DNA from 2 places in the Neorhizobium sp. CSC1952 genome. Region 1 is predicted to be linked to the other one. Evidence: riboswitches for the same ligand, from Rfam matches in the RefSeq annotation. Region 1 holds a riboswitch; the other holds the start of a gene.
The links. A riboswitch is a leader RNA that binds a small molecule or an ion and turns the genes downstream of it on or off. The one in region 1 is predicted to bind cobalamin.

Region 1 (7,466 bases):
GCGCCGGTCGGCATTTCGGCCGCGATCCGGCGCCAGCGCGACCGTGATATTGCCGAACCGCGCAGCGCGGAAGCGATAGGTGCCGCCTTCCAGATCGGCGTCGAGCTCAGGCGAACCCCAGGCTGCTTCTGCACCGGGTGCCGGGATGTAATCGGAAAGCTGCAGGGCGCCGGATTTCCGGTCCAGAAGATCAAGAAGCTCCCGCGACGTCTCGGGAATATCTTCGACCGCATAGCCGGCTTTGGAAAGTTCATGCAGCATCGAGAGCACGCTTTGCGGCACGTCCAGCCCGACGGCATAACCTGTGCGGCCGGGCGCACTCGGATAGTCGGGCATGAGGATGACGATCTTCCGCCCGGCGCGGGGTGCCGCCTTCAGCCGCAGGAAGGCGGCGATGCGATCGGCCGCCTGTTCGATCCGATCCGGTTCCGGCTGGTTAAGGAGGCTGGCGGAGTTTTCGCCGGCCTTGAAGGAGATCGCGCCGGCAAGGATGCGGCCGTCGAGTTCCGGCAGGACGACATGCATGGCGAGGTCGGCCGGGTTCAGGCCCCGTCGGCCTTCCACCCAGCCCTCGCGGCGGGTCGTGGCGACGACAACCTGGAAAACCGGCACGCTGGTCCGGTCGAAGATCGTTTCGCCCTTTTCATCCGAGCCGCTGGCGAAAGCCGTCGTGGCAATGATCGCTGCAGGCTCAAGGTCCGCGATCGTCTGCTCTACGAAAGCGATGGCATCTCCATCCTTCAGCCCGCTGACGAAGATCGGGATCGGCGCGAAACCGCGCGCAGCGAGCGCCTGGAACAACGCGTCGACCGGCGCCGCATCATTGGCGAGCAGCATCGAGCGGTAGAAGAGGATCGGCAGGCGCGGCGTCTCGGCTGGGAGGTCGGCCAGCAATGCGTCGGCCCCCACGATGCCCTGACCCGGTCTGTAGAAGCCGGCCTTCGGCATCGGAACGGCCTGCGGCAACGCCTGCGCCCCACCTTCCGCAAGCCTTGCCAGCCGCCGTGTCAGAAGCCGCATATTGCCCGGTCCGCCCTCGCGGAAGCAGGCGAGAATGCCGGCAAGCTCCTCGTTCGATACCGTGGAGGCAGCAGCGAGCCTATCGTCACGCATGCTGCATTCACCCGGCAGCAGGGCCAACGCGATCTTCTTCCGCTTCGCCATGCGTGAAAGTTCGTCCACGCCGTAGGCCCAGCGGTCGTAGCCGCCGAGAATGCGCACGAGGATGACCCTGGCATGCGCTGCCGTTTTCTCCACCCAGAGATCGACGGACATCGGGTGACGGAGATCGGACAGGTTGGCGAGGCAGAGGCTCGGAGAGGGACCGGGGGCGTCACCTTTGCCGTCCGTTGCCGTATCCCAGGCCGCGGCAACCCCGTTCAGATCGCTGCCCGAAAAGGACAGCACCACCACATCGGCCGGCGGCTGGTCGAGGTCGACCGGCTCGATCAGGTCGTCGAGCGACGACGATGTGGTGGCGAGTATGTGCATCCTTCTACCGAGACCCTGTCAGGCAGCCAGCATCCTTTCGATCGCCGCGCGGTCGATCCCCTTTTCGCCGATCACGACAAGGCGGCTCCGCCGCGTTTCGCCGGGCGTCCAAGCGCGGTCGAAATAATGGTTCACGCGCGATCCTACAGCCTGGACCTGCAGGCGCATCGGCTTATCCGCGACCTCCACGAAGCCTTTTATGCGCAATACGTTCTGCGCTTCCGCCGTCGCGGAGATGCGGGCGGCGAGTTCCTGCGGATCCGCCACGGCCGGCAGGTCGACGACGAAGCTGTCGAAATCGTCGTGATCGTGGTCGAGTTCGTCGTCGTGATGCGTCTTGCGGTTCTCGATATCGTCCTCGACCGCGAGCCCGAGGCCGATGAGCACGGCCGGATCGATGGCGCCGTTGGCCGCCGGCACGATCTTGACCGCTCGCGGCAAATGGGCCGCCACCCTGTCTTTCGCGCTCGCAAGCCCGCCGGAATCCAGAAGGTCGGTCTTGGTCAGCACGATCATGTCGGCGCAGGCGACCTGATCTTCAAAAACCTCCTCCACGGGATCGTCGTGGTCGATCGAGCCATCGGCCTGGCGCTGAGCTTCCAGTGCGTCATGGTCGTCGGCGACCCTGCCCTCCGCAAGCGCCACGCCGTCCACGACCGCAACGACACCGTCGACGGTGACGCGCGCCTTCACATCCGGCCATTGGAAGGCCTGAACGAGAGGCTTCGGCAGGGCGAGGCCGGAGGTTTCGATCAGAATATGGTCGACGCGCGGCTCGCGGGAGAGGATCTGGTCGATCGCCGGGACGAAATCGTCGGCGACGGTGCAGCAGATGCAGCCGTTGGCGAGCTCGATGATATTGTCCTCGGGGCAGGTCTCGATGCCGCACCCCTTCAGCACCTCGCCGTCGATCCCGACATCGCCGAATTCGTTGACGATGATCGCCAGCCGCTTGCCGTCCAGCTTCTCGATCAGGTTGCGGATCAGCGTGGTCTTGCCGGCGCCCAGGAAACCGGTGACGACGGTGCAGGGGACGCGATCGAAATTGACGCTCATGAAGGCATGTCCTCGTGATGATGGAAGGGTGGAATGCGGGCCGTCATGCCCTTGCCGCGCAGGCAGGCGGGGCGGCCGCGAAGGGGAAGGAAACCGCGCTCGTCCTCGGCCAGCATCATTGCACCGGTGACGATGTCCTCGACGTTTTCCGGCGCGAGATAGCCGAACACATAGGACCAGCCGGATCGGTGGTTGAAGGCCGCGCTCGGGCTTTTTTCGCAATTGGCAAGGCAGGTGACGGGTTTGACGGCAAGCGGCTTGCCGGCCGTCGCTTCCTTGAGCGCCGCTATCAGCGCCACGCCCGGGCGCATCTCGGCGTTCGATTCGTCGCGGCAGTTGGTGCACACGAAGATCGTCACGTCCGCTTCGTTTCCGGGCTGCTCGTCAATCATCATTCGTCACTCGGCCGCCTGTCCGCCACGTAAAACATGTCGGGGTGCGGGCACGTCCGGCTCTCGCCGGTTCGGCCGTGAACGAAATCCTCGACCCGGAGCACCCCGCCCGGCGAGCACGATGTCTTTCGACGGCAGGTCTCCTGGCTCGCGGGTCCTCGCCTCTGAGCCAGCCTTCCCGGATCGTCTCTCCAGTGGCTTCTTGGCTCGGGCTCTCCGCTTACAGTTGCGGGGGCAGCCGCGGCTTTGACCCTCATCGGGGTCGCACCGCATTCCCTCTTGACCTTCTCCGTTGCCGGAGAAGGACCGTCTCCCTTCCAAGTAAGCCCGGTCGCAGGTCCATGTCAATGGAGTGCAGCGGGTGTCGCAAAGGCGATTGCGGGAAGGCGGAATTCGGCTATAGTGGAGCGGTCGATGGTGCCCGGAAGGGCCGAGAGGGAATGCGGTGAGACGGAGGGACCCGTCGAACCCGCGGCTGCCCCCGCAACTGTAAGCGGAGAGCTTCCATCCAAATGCCACTGGGTTTTCCCGGGAAGGCGGATGCGAGGCGCCTGATTCGCGAGCCAGGAGACCTGCCTTCGGCAAACGGAACTTGAACGGCCCTCGGGTGGAGGGCGAAAGGACGAAACACATGGTCACGAATTCTGCCGCAAGTGCAGTCGGCGTTTCCGCTTCGAAGATCATCCCCCTCAGCATGACGGCTATTCTCGGCCTGTTCATCGTCGGTTTTGTCGGCTTCTCGCATCTGGAAGTCGTCCACAACGCCGCCCACGATACGCGCCACTCGCTGGCCTTCCCCTGCCACTGAGAGGAATTTCCAAATGTCGCTGTTTCGCAACATCGTCCTAACGGCGGTGATCGCCGGGCTTGTGGCCGGACTTCTGCTGACCGTCTTGCAGAGCTTCTCGACGGTGCCGCTCATCCTGCAGGCGGAGACCTATGAAAATGCCGGCGGCGCCGAGGCCGGTCACAGCCACAGCCATGAGGCTGCCCCGGCTGCCGGTGCCGCGGCTCCTGCGGCTGCCGAACATAGTCACGGCGAGGAAGCCTGGGCTCCCGCCGACGGTTTCGAGCGCTTCATCTACACTGCCGCCGCCAACATTCTCTCGGCAATCGGCTTCGGCCTTGTGCTGATCGCAATCTCGGAAGCCCTCGGAGGCCTCAAGGGCTGGCACGGCGGGTTGATGTTCGGCATGGCCGGCTTTCTTGCCGTCAGCCTCGCACCTGGCCTCGGCCTGCCGCCGGAACTGCCGGGCATGCCGGCCGCCGAGCTCGGTCCGCGCCAGGTCTGGTGGATTTCGACAGCCGTCTGCACAGCATTCGGCCTCGGCCTGCTCGCCTATACCCGTTCCGTCGTGTTTGCCGTACCGGCGATCGTTCTGCTGATCGCGCCGCATGTGGTTGGCGCCCCGTTGCCGCCGACGCATGAAACGGCGGTGCCGCTGGAGCTGCATGCCCGCTTCGTCAATGCCGTTTACGTCACCAATCTGGTGTTCTGGGCGGCGCTGGGCGCGCTTGCCGGCGTGGTCCGCGAACGTTTCCGGGCCGGCGAAGACGCCGCGGCGCGTCCGCTGGCGGGGCTGGCTCCGCGGTGAAGGAGATCGATCAGGCGGCAGCCGAACGCCATCGCGTCAAGATGGCGAACCGCAAGGCGGTTCAAGATGCCGAAGTCGCGGAGAAGACCCTCGAAAAGGGTCTTCTCATCATCCACACCGGTCCCGGCAAGGGCAAATCCACCGCCGCCTTCGGCCTGGCGCTCCGCATGCTCGGCAACAACCGGCGCGTCGGCGTGGTGCAGTTCATCAAGGGCGCCTGGTCGACCGGCGAGCAGCCGGCGCTCGCCGTGTTCGGCGACCGGGTCGTCTGGCATACGATGGGCGAAGGGTTCACCTGGGAAACGCAGGACCTGAAGCGGGACATCGCCGCTGCCGAAAAAGCGTGGGAAAAGGCGCTCGACCTGATGGCCGACGAGACGATCGGCCTCGTCATCCTCGACGAGCTCAATATCGCTCTGCGCTACGACTACCTCGATCTCGACAAGGTGGTTGCCGCGCTGCAGGCCCGGCGGCCCGACCTGCATGTGGTCGTCACCGGCCGCAACGCCAAGCCGGCCTTGATCGAGGCCGCCGATATGGTAACCGAGATGACGCTGGTGAAGCATCACTTCAAGGCCGGCGTGAAGGCCCAGGCCGGCATCGAGTTCTGAGCGATGGTTGCCCGATCTCTCATGTTTCAGGGAACGGGCTCGGATGTGGGCAAGTCGCTGGTGGTGGCCGGGCTTGCCCGCGCCTTCACCCTGCGCGGCCTGAAGGTCCTGCCCTTCAAGCCGCAGAACATGTCGAACAATGCGGCGGTGACGGCGGATGGCGGCGAGATCGGCCGGGCACAGGCGCTGCAGGCGCGCGCTGCGAAAGTGCCGCTCAGCGTCCATATGAACCCGGTCCTGCTGAAACCCCAGAGCGAAGTCGGCGCACAGGTCGTCGTGCAGGGCCGGGTGGAAGGCAATGCCAAAGCGGCGGAATACCAGCAGCTCAAACCGAAGCTGATGCCGCGGGTGCTGGAAAGCTTCGATCTGCTCCGCAGCCAGGCCGATCTGGTGCTCGTGGAAGGCGCCGGCAGCGCGTCCGAAATCAACCTGCGCCAAAACGATATCGCCAACATGGGTTTCGCGCGTGCCGCCAACGTGCCGGTCGTGCTGATCGGCGATATCGATCGCGGCGGGGTGATCGCCAGCCTTGCCGGCACGAAATCGGTGCTCGATCCGGACGATGCGGCGATGATCCGCGGCTTCATCGTCAACCGTTTTCGTGGCGACCCGGCCCTGTTTGCGGACGGCATGCGAATGATCGGGGACTTGACCGGCTGGCGATCGATCGGCCTGCTGCCGCATTTTCCCGATGCCGCGCGGCTGCCGGCGGAAGATGCGCTCGGGCTGAATGGTCCTTCTGCCCTCAAGACCGGAGCGAAGATCCGCATCGCGGTGCCGATCCTGCCGCATATCTCGAATTTCGACGATCTCGACCCGCTCGAAGCCGAACCGGATGTGGAGCTGGTTCGGGTCCGCGCAGGTCAGGCGATCCCCGGCGATTGCGATCTCGTTCTGCTGGTCGGCTCGAAGGCGACGATCTCGGATCTGGCTGCGTTCAGAGCCGCCGGTTTCGACGTCGATATCGCCGCGCATGTCCGCCGCGCCGGGCGGGTTCTCGGACTTTGCGGCGGCTATCAGATGCTTGGAAAGAAAATCTCCGATCCGGACGGCATCGAAGGCCCTCCCGGATCGGTGGAAGGGCTTGGTCTGCTCGATGTCGAGACGGTTCTTTCCGCCGACAAGCGGCTGGAGGCGGTTTCCGGCACCAGTTTCGACGGAGTTTCCCTGGCCGGCTACGAAATGCATGTCGGGCGAACAGTTGGCGCGGATTGCGCCCGGCCCTTCTCGATGATCGGCGGCGAGGCGGATGGCGCGAGCTCCGCCGATGGCCGGGTCTGGGGCACCTATCTGCACGGCCTGTTCGCCGACGACCGGCAACGCTCCGCCTGGCTGATGCGGCTGGGGGGCACGGCCTCAGGCCTCGACTACGAAGCCGGCGTGGAGGAGGTGCTGGACCGGCTTGCCGGCCATATGGAACAGCATCTCGATCTCGACGGACTGCTCAGACTTGCCAGATGATCCATGCCAGCAGGCCGAAAAGGCCGATCAGCAGCGCGTCTGCCGCGCGGGCGAGCTTCAGCGCACGGCGGATATCGTCATGGGTCAGTTCCGTCCGGCCGCCCTCGCCCATGAAGCGTGCCTCGATCATCTGCCCGCCATAGCTTCTCGGTCCCGCCAGAGCGATGCCGAGCGCGCCGGCCATCGCCGCTTCCGGCCAGCCGGCATTCGGCGAGCGATGGTATCCGGCGTCCCGCAACACGGCCCTGATGGCATTCCGGGGCGAGGCTTTGTCGATGAAAAGAGCCGCAATGACGAAAAGAAGCGCGCTCAGCCGCGAGGCAGGCAGGTTGATCAGGTCGTCGAAACGCGCAGCAGCCCAGCCGAAGGCTTCGTGGCGCGGGCTGCGGTGGCCGATCATGCTGTCGGCGGTATTGGCCGCCTTGTAGGCGGCTCCGCCCGCAAGTCCGCCGACACCCATCCAGAAGGCGGGCGCCACGACGCCGTCGGAGAAATTCTCCGCCAGGCTTTCGATCGCCGCGCGGCAGACGGCGGCCTCGTCCAGCTTTTCCGGATCGCGGCCGACGATCATCGAGACTGCTTTCCGGCCGGCTTCGAGCCCGCCATGTTTCATCGCATCGGCAACCGCCTCGACATGGCTTTCGAGACTTTTCTGGGCGGGAAGGCTGGCTGCAATCAGGACCAGCAGGACCGGACCGAAAGGCAGCGTCAACAGGCCGTATTCGACGGCCAGCGCGGCCGCGATCGCAATGCCGAGCAGTGTCAGCAGGGCATATGCGCCCATGCGCTTGCGGGCCGCGAAATCGTCGGCCTCGCGGTTCCAGTCCCTGTCGAGCCGGGATATCAGCCGGCCGAACCAG
Region 2 (7,466 bases), 1.3 Mb from region 1:
GCCGGGGCTCCGACAAGCGCGGTGATCACGCCGATCGGCAGGACCTGGCCGGGTATCAGGATGCGCGACAGAATATCGGCCACGATCATGAAGACGGCGCCGATCAGCGCCGCCGCCGGCAGGAGAACGCCGTGCCGCACGCCGACCAGCATGCGCGCCGCATGCGGGATGACCAGCCCGACGAAGCCGATCGAGCCGACGATGGACACCATCACCGCCGTCATCATGGCGCAGATGCCGACCAGCGCGAGATAGGTGCGGCGAACCGAAATGCCGAGCGAGGCGGCCTGCTCCGCGCCGAAGGTGAAGGCGTCGAGCGAGCGGGCATGCCAGAGGCAGACCACGAGGCCCAACAGGGCAGCGGGTATGGCAAGCCAGGCATCCGGCCAGCGGACGCCGGAAAGATTGCCGAGCAGCCAGAACATGATGCCACGCGCCTGATCCGCGGTCGCCGCCTTGGTGACGATGAAGGAGGTGAGCGCGTTGAAGAGCTGCGAGCCCGCGACCCCCGCAAGGATGATGGCCGCCGTTCCCTTGCCCGCCTTGAGAGCGAGCAGGCTGACCAGCGCAAAGGCAACCAGCGCCCCGAAAAAAGCTCCCATCGGCAGCGTCAGGAATCCTCCGCCGAGGCCCAGGATCGCCACGCCGACGGCGCCGGTGGAGGCGCCCGCCGAAATGCCGAGGATATACGGGTCTGCCAGGGGATTGCGCAGCAGCGACTGCAGCACGACGCCGGAGAGGGCAAGCGAGGCCCCGCAGCAGGCCGCCACGACCGCGCGGCTCAGCCGATAGCTCCAGACGATGCCCTCGTCGATCGGTTCCAGCGGATAGCCCGCATCCCACAGCCGGTTGGCGACCGTCTTGGCGACGACATCGAACGAGATCGCGGTCTCGCCGATCGCCGCACCCAGCCAGAGCGCGGCGACGAGGACGACGAGCGCGAGGGAAACCGCCCCCGTCCGCCCGATCGAGGACAAGGCCCGGCTCATCTGGCGAGGCCGGCGGCTGCGATGGCTTCGGCCAGCGTCTCGATGCCTTCGATCGTGCGGATCGTCGGGTTCATCGCCTGCGCGTCCATGTCGAAGACATGGCCGTTCTTCGCGGCCGGCATCAGGCTCGCGACCGGGTCTGTCTCAAGGAACTTGTACTTGGCCTCGATGCTGTCCAGCGGATAGCGGCGCCGGTCCATGGCGCCCGCGACGATCATGATCGGATCGGCCTTGGCGATGGTCTCCCAGCCGACCGTCGGCCATTCGTCGTCCGTCTTGATGATGTTCTCGATCCCGAGAGCCGACATGATATAGCCCGGAGCGCCGTTCCTGCCGGCGACATAGGGATCGGCGCCCGCGGCACTGGAGAACCAGAAGACGGCGGAAAGCCTGCCTTCCGCAGAAGCGACCTTGGCCCGGGCGGCGGCTTCGCGGTGCTTCAGATCGGCCACGACTTCCTCGCCCCTGTCCTCTACGTCGTAGATCTTCGCGAGATCGCGGATCTCCCGATAGACGAGGTCCATGGTGAAGACCTGGTGGCGGACGCCGTCGCTGGCGGCGGAATTTTCCTTGCCGGTGCAATCGGACGGCGACGTGTAGACCGGGATACCGAGTTCCTCGAACTGTTCGGGCTTGCCGACCACGCCCTCGGGGCCGACCTGCCACTGGAACTGCACGGCGACGATATCCGGCTTCTTGGCGAGCACGCTTTCGAAGCTCGGCTCGTTGTCGGCAAGCCGGTCGATCTTCGAATTCACCTCCTCATACCCCTTGAGGACCGGCCCGACCCAGAGCGCGGTGCCGACGACCTTGTCGGCCAGGCCTAGGAGGTAGAGGATTTCGGTGCTGCTCTGGCCGATGGAGACGGTGCGCGACGGAGCCTTTCCGAAAGTCACCTGCCGGCCGCAATTTTCGAGCGTGAGCGGATAGCCGGTCTGCGCCGCCAGGGCACCGTGGAACAGGCCGGAGGCGATCAAGGAGATGGCGCCGAGGCCCGCGAGCGACGGCCGTTTCAGAAAGATATTCATCGTGTTTCCCCGAATGTGACGTGAATGCAGCCAGCAGATCCATCTGCCGGACAGCAGAGGAGTTCAGAATGCCCTTGAGGCAGCCCGTTCGGCCGAACGATCGTCGAGATATGGGGAATGCGAAGCGCCAGGGCGCCATGCGGCGCGGATGGTGGTCATGTCCTGCTCCTGTTCCGGGCATCCCCGCCCGTGCGATGGATCGATGTTCGACGGCAGGTCTCCTGGCTCACGGATATCCGCCGTCCATCTGCCTTCCCGCGCCGCAGGGGCACAGTGGCATGGCGCCTTCCGGCGCCACGAGGATGGACGGCAATCCGCTTACAGTTGCGGGGGCAGCCACGGCATTGGCCCCTTTCGGGCGTCCGCACCGTGTTCCCTTTTCATCCCCTCCGAGTCACCGTCGGGGAACCGTCGCGCCCAGTTATGCCGAGCGCGGCGACCGCGTCAAGCCGAGAGAGGGGCGCCGTCAATGGACGGCGCCGGAGCCTCCGGCGGCAACGATGCGACGCTCGCCGTGGTCTGACGGGGTCACGCCGGACCGGATCGCCTGGACCATATCGGCTTCGCTGACCTCATGGAATCTCTCCTTTGATATGTAATAACATTACATCGATTATCGAAGTTTCCGGGAGCTGTCCAGCCTGTTCTGCGCGATGGGTGAAATTCCCGGCAGCGGGCGTAACGGGACGGACAGGCAGGGCAACGCCGTTCGGCACCGAGCCTCAACGCGGCTTCGGCGGGGCGGGTGCAGATATCCAACGGTTCGGCGGAAAAGAAAAAAGCCCGCTGCGGCGGGCTTTTCGGCTGGTCGGAGTGGAGTGATTCGAACACTCGACCCCCACGTCCCGAACGTGGTGCGCTACCAGACTGCGCTACACTCCGTGACCAGCGGCGCCTCTATAGACCAGCATTTTCCATTCCACAAGCGCCGTCATGAAAAATTTGCGACGGAATCGCGGTCCTTGGGCGCGGTGGCGCAAGAGGCATTGAGACGCGGGGCGTTGCAAAAAAGCGGCGCAGGAGAAATTTGATATCGGCGGCGGCCGGCCGTCTCGCGAAGCCTGCACAAAATCTGTTAGTTGCGATCTCGAAAACCATGCCTCCCAAACCATGCCTCCCGGGGCGCCACAGACGATACAAGGATTCATTTCAGATCATGAGCCGCCGCGTTCTCGCATCGCACACCCTTTTCACCTTTGGCCTTTTCGCTCTTGCCCTTTCGGCCTGCACCACCGTAGGCGTCGCCAGCAATCCCATCGAAGCCCGCTGGGTGGGCCGTTCGGCCGGCGAATTCTTCGCGAAGTTCAGCCCGCCGATCAGCGACAGCAACGAGGGCTCCGCCACGGTCTACAACTGGCGCGGCGGCTATAACCGCATCAAGCAGCAGAACGGCCGCACCGCACGCGTCAGCTGCTCGGCGAAGATCACCGTTTCCGAGAGCTACGTCATCCGCGACATCGCGATCATATCCGATCCCCCGGGCGCCAACGGCCCGAGCTATTGCACGGAATTGCTCGCCGCGAACTGAGCGAAGGGGCCACCGGCCCCTGCCCCCACCGGACGGCGTTCCGAAATGCGCCGCCCGGGCGAACTTATTTCTGGCATCATCCTGCAAAACAGCATATTTTCGACACGATAACCGGCCAAGGGGACCACACTTACGGGGTCGATGCCGGGTCTTACGAGGTCGCTTGTCCTATTTCGTAACTCATATCCGTGTGGTTGCAGCGCCGGCGCTTCGCGAGACGGCCGCGCGGTCCGGCAGCAGGCCCGGCGGTTGCATCCGGGCTTTCCGGAATACCCATTTCAAGCAAATGTCCCGGCAGGTCTCCAAGGCGCGGCTCAAGGGTTCGGACGTCATCACGATCGCCGATAGCCCTTCTCCGTTGCAGGAGCATTGCGAATCCGGAATAGTTCCCGAACACGGAAAATTAACATATTATGATAATTTGGAAGACGCCCTCACCGTCCACGAGCGCAACATGACGAGGCAGTAGACGTGACAGACCAAGCCCAAACCAAAAAGACCGGCGAAGCTGTTGCCCGCCTTCCGCTGCCGGAAGAGGCGAAACCCGTTCAGAAGCCCAAAAACCTCCGGCTGCTCGAGGGTCTTCTGGAAGCCCCCGTGCCTGCGCCTGCCGAGGCATCCCCGCCCGTCATCGAGGTGGAACCGCAGGCGGCCAAGCCTTCCCGCGGTTGGGCCAGCAGATTGCGGCCCCGGCACATCGCCATCATCTCCGGTTTCCTGGGCCTCGTCGCGCTGCCGGCGGTTTTGACGTCCCTCTACATGGCGTTCATCGCCGCCGACCAGTATCACAGTTCGTCCTCCTTCTCCGTCCGCAGCATCGAATCCTCCCAGCCTGCAGACATTCTCGGCATGTTCTCGCAGGCCTCCAGCGGCAGCACATTCTCCGACTCCTACGTCCTGCTCGACTTCATCCGCAGCGAGCGCATGGTTCAGGCGGTGGACGAGGCGTTCGGGCTGGATTCCGTCTTTGCGCCGCGCGGGCTCGATTATTTCTACGGCATCGGCCAGGACCGGCCGATCGAGGACAAGCTCGAATACTGGCGGAGCATGATCAGCGTCAATTTCGATCATACGTCCGGCATCATGGAGCTGGAGGTCAAGGCCTTCACGCCGGAAGATTCCCAGAAGATCGCCGCCTTCGTCATCGCGCAGAGCGAAAAGCTGGTGAACGAGCTTTCGCTCTCGGCGCGCAACGAAGTGCTGAAAGTCGCCCAGAGCGAAGTCCGCATGGCCGAGGAGCGTTTGTCGAACGCCCGGATGGCGTTGCGCATCTATCGCGATTCATCGCAGGAAGCCGACCCGGTCGAGGGTGCGAAGCTCGCGACCCAGCTGGTGGCTTCGCTCGAGCAGCAACTCGTCCAGCTGAAGACGGAACTTTCCACGGCGCTGACCCAGATGGGCGAGAATACGCCCCGCGTCCGCGTCATGCGCTCCCAGATCGCCAGCCTGGAGAAGCAGATCGAACAGGAGAGGCAGAGGTTCGGCAGCGGCTCCGCCAGCAAGCAGGGCCGCATGGCTTCGGCAGCGTTCACGGATGTGGCGGGCCGCATCCAGCAGTATGAAACGCTGGAAACCGACCGCGAATTCGCCGAACGGGCCTATACGTCCGCGCTCGCGGGCCTGGAAAAGGCACGGATCGAGGCCAATGCAAAGCAGCGCTACCTCGCCGTCTTCATTCAGCCGACGCTGTCGGAGCTGGCGCAATATCCGAGCAGGATCCTGAATTCGATCCTCGTATTCCTCGGCGCCTTGCTCGCCTGGGGTGTCGTGGTCATGGGATATTACAATATCCGCGACAGGAACTAGGTGCGGGGCCGTCGAGAGGGACAGCGCTGCTGTAACCCTCGCTCCGCCATCCATGGCCCGCCGCATGCAATGACTTGGGAAAAGCTGCCGGCAGCATGATGACGAATGACAGGCCGGACTTTGCGGGGCTCACCGTTTTCGCCTTCCATTTCCGAAGATGGAAAAGGGCGGTCCTTCAGGCCTATTTTCCGCAAGCCCGCTTCGTCTATCCGCCGCTCTACCTGACGGACAGGGCTTTTGCGCGCGACTGGGCACGCGCGATCGGGGCCTCGGAAAAGCCGGTCCTTCTCGTCTGGGGCCGGAATGCGCCGCAGGCGGCGATCGCCTTTGCCCGAGAGAATTCGATCCCCCTTCGTTTCATCGAGGACGGCTTCATCCGGTCGCTCGTGCCGAATGCCAGCCACAGCGCGCCGTTTTCGCTGACCTTCGATTCCCGCACGCCCTATTTCGACAGCCGCCAGGCATCGGATCTCGAATGCCTTCTGGGCTCCTACGATTTTGCGGGCGATCCTGCGCTGATGGAGCGCGCCCGGAAGGGCATCCGCTCGCTGCTCGCCTCCGGCCTCAGCAAATACAATGCCGCCGGCACCATGGCTGCGGCGCATGAACCGAAGACAAAGGAGAGGCGCCGCATCCTCGTCATCGGGCAGGTGGAGGACGACGCATCCATCACGCTCGGATGCGATCGCCCCATGACGAACAACGACGTGATCCGCACCGCGGCGGCGGAAAATCCCGGCTGCGAAATCCTCTACAAGCCGCATCCGGACGTGCTGAACGGGGTGCGCAAGCGCCTTTCCGATCCGGCGGAGGTCGCCCATCTCTGCCGGCTCGTCACCGCTCCGGTCTCCCTGCCGGAGCTTCTCGCCGGCACGGACCATGTCTACACGATCACCTCCCTCGGCGGCTTCGAAGCGCTGCTGCGGGGCATTCCGGTAACCGTCATGGGGTGTCCGTTCTACGCGGGATGGGGACTAACGGACGACCGCCAGGCGAACCCGAGGCGCGGCCGGAAGCTCAGCGTCGAAGAGCTCTTCGCCGGCGCCTATCTTCTGTATCCGCACTATTTCAATCCGGTGATGGGAGCCGCGATCAGCTTCGAGGAATGCCTGGAACTCGCGGCCCATTGGCGGAAGACTGGCATGCCGGAAAGCCTCATCGCGCCCATTCCCATTCCGGAAAAGCCCGGGTTCCGGCTTTCCGGCCCTTACGGCCTTCTCGGATGGCGCCACCTGCTCACGGAACCCTTGGCGCGGATCATCGGCACGATCGGCGACAGGGCCGACGCCGACGACTTCCGGAAAAACCCTATCCTCTTCTTCCGGGAGCTTTCGAACCCTACGTTCAGAAAGGTCGGGCGGGTGTTGTATCCGTTCGATTGAGGGAGATGGGTATCGGCTTGGCCTCTCCCGGATGCTCGGAGTTTGCGGTTGTCCGCCTCACCAGCAAGATTTGCACCGAGCCGAAAAACTGGCGAGGCACATCAATCGAAGTGGCCGTAAACCACGTAATCCGAAACATGCTTCGGCATGAACTGACGGACTATGACCAACTAATGTTGGTGGGCGTTCGGCGAAAAGAAGCCCGGCGACCTGTCCAGCCTAAAAACGATACGATGATTGCAGACTGGCGCCGCGGCTAACAGCTCTCGCCCACAGATTATGCTAATGAGATAGGTTTGCCGGACGTATCTCTAATGACAACGGCTGGATTACTAGTCCGAGCCGAAGCGCTAGCGGTGCCCGCAAGTCGGTTAGGATACCGCTTAATGATCTTGCCCAACGTCGATGCGCGCTCCGCCCATTTGCCGTCCAGCTGCTCGTCTAAGAAACGGATTGAAGGGGTTACCTTATTGACATCTGTATCGAACTTAGTTTTGTCAGTGCATAGCTTAGCGGCCTTCCCCACAGCATGACCTAGCAGATCGATCGAAATGCCCAACGCGATCACTGCTGTCAGATTCGACTGCAAGGTCGTGGTCGGGATATTTCCAGCAGGGTCATGCGCAGAGCTATTACGAGCTGATGCGAGCGTTTTATATTGATCCTGTAAATTTAGGTAAGCCGACCCTACCGATGCGGATAGCGTCGTAAGCTTACCCCATGGATCTTGCAC

Region 2: another riboswitch for cobalamin. It lies ahead of QTA58_RS03315 (ABC transporter substrate-binding protein); the one in region 1 lies ahead of QTA58_RS09800 (DUF1636 domain-containing protein).

The regions. Positions count from the first base shown of each region.
Region 1 covers NZ_CP128416.1:1,957,839-1,965,304, forward strand. The annotation lists gene cobN (cobaltochelatase subunit CobN) at 1-1,491, opposite strand, end outside; gene cobW (cobalamin biosynthesis protein CobW) at 1,510-2,547, opposite strand; gene QTA58_RS09800 (DUF1636 domain-containing protein) at 2,544-2,942, opposite strand; cobalamin riboswitch at 3,055-3,265, opposite strand; cobalamin riboswitch at 3,338-3,534, shown strand; gene QTA58_RS09805 (CbtB-domain containing protein) at 3,571-3,747, shown strand; gene QTA58_RS09810 (CbtA family protein) at 3,761-4,534, shown strand; gene cobO (cob(I)yrinic acid a,c-diamide adenosyltransferase) at 4,531-5,145, shown strand; gene QTA58_RS09820 (cobyric acid synthase) at 5,149-6,606, shown strand; gene cbiB (adenosylcobinamide-phosphate synthase CbiB) at 6,590-7,466, opposite strand, start outside.
Region 2 covers NZ_CP128416.1:614,135-621,600, forward strand. The annotation lists gene QTA58_RS03310 (iron ABC transporter permease) at 1-989, opposite strand, end outside; gene QTA58_RS03315 (ABC transporter substrate-binding protein) at 986-2,017, opposite strand; cobalamin riboswitch at 2,211-2,445, opposite strand; tRNA gene QTA58_RS03320 (tRNA-Pro) at 2,823-2,899, opposite strand; gene QTA58_RS03325 (hypothetical protein) at 3,174-3,545, shown strand; gene QTA58_RS03330 (hypothetical protein) at 3,709-4,014, shown strand; gene QTA58_RS03335 (RkpR, polysaccharide export protein) at 4,017-5,351, shown strand; gene QTA58_RS03340 (capsular polysaccharide biosynthesis protein) at 5,447-6,733, shown strand; gene QTA58_RS03345 (HEPN domain-containing protein) at 7,011-7,466, opposite strand, start outside.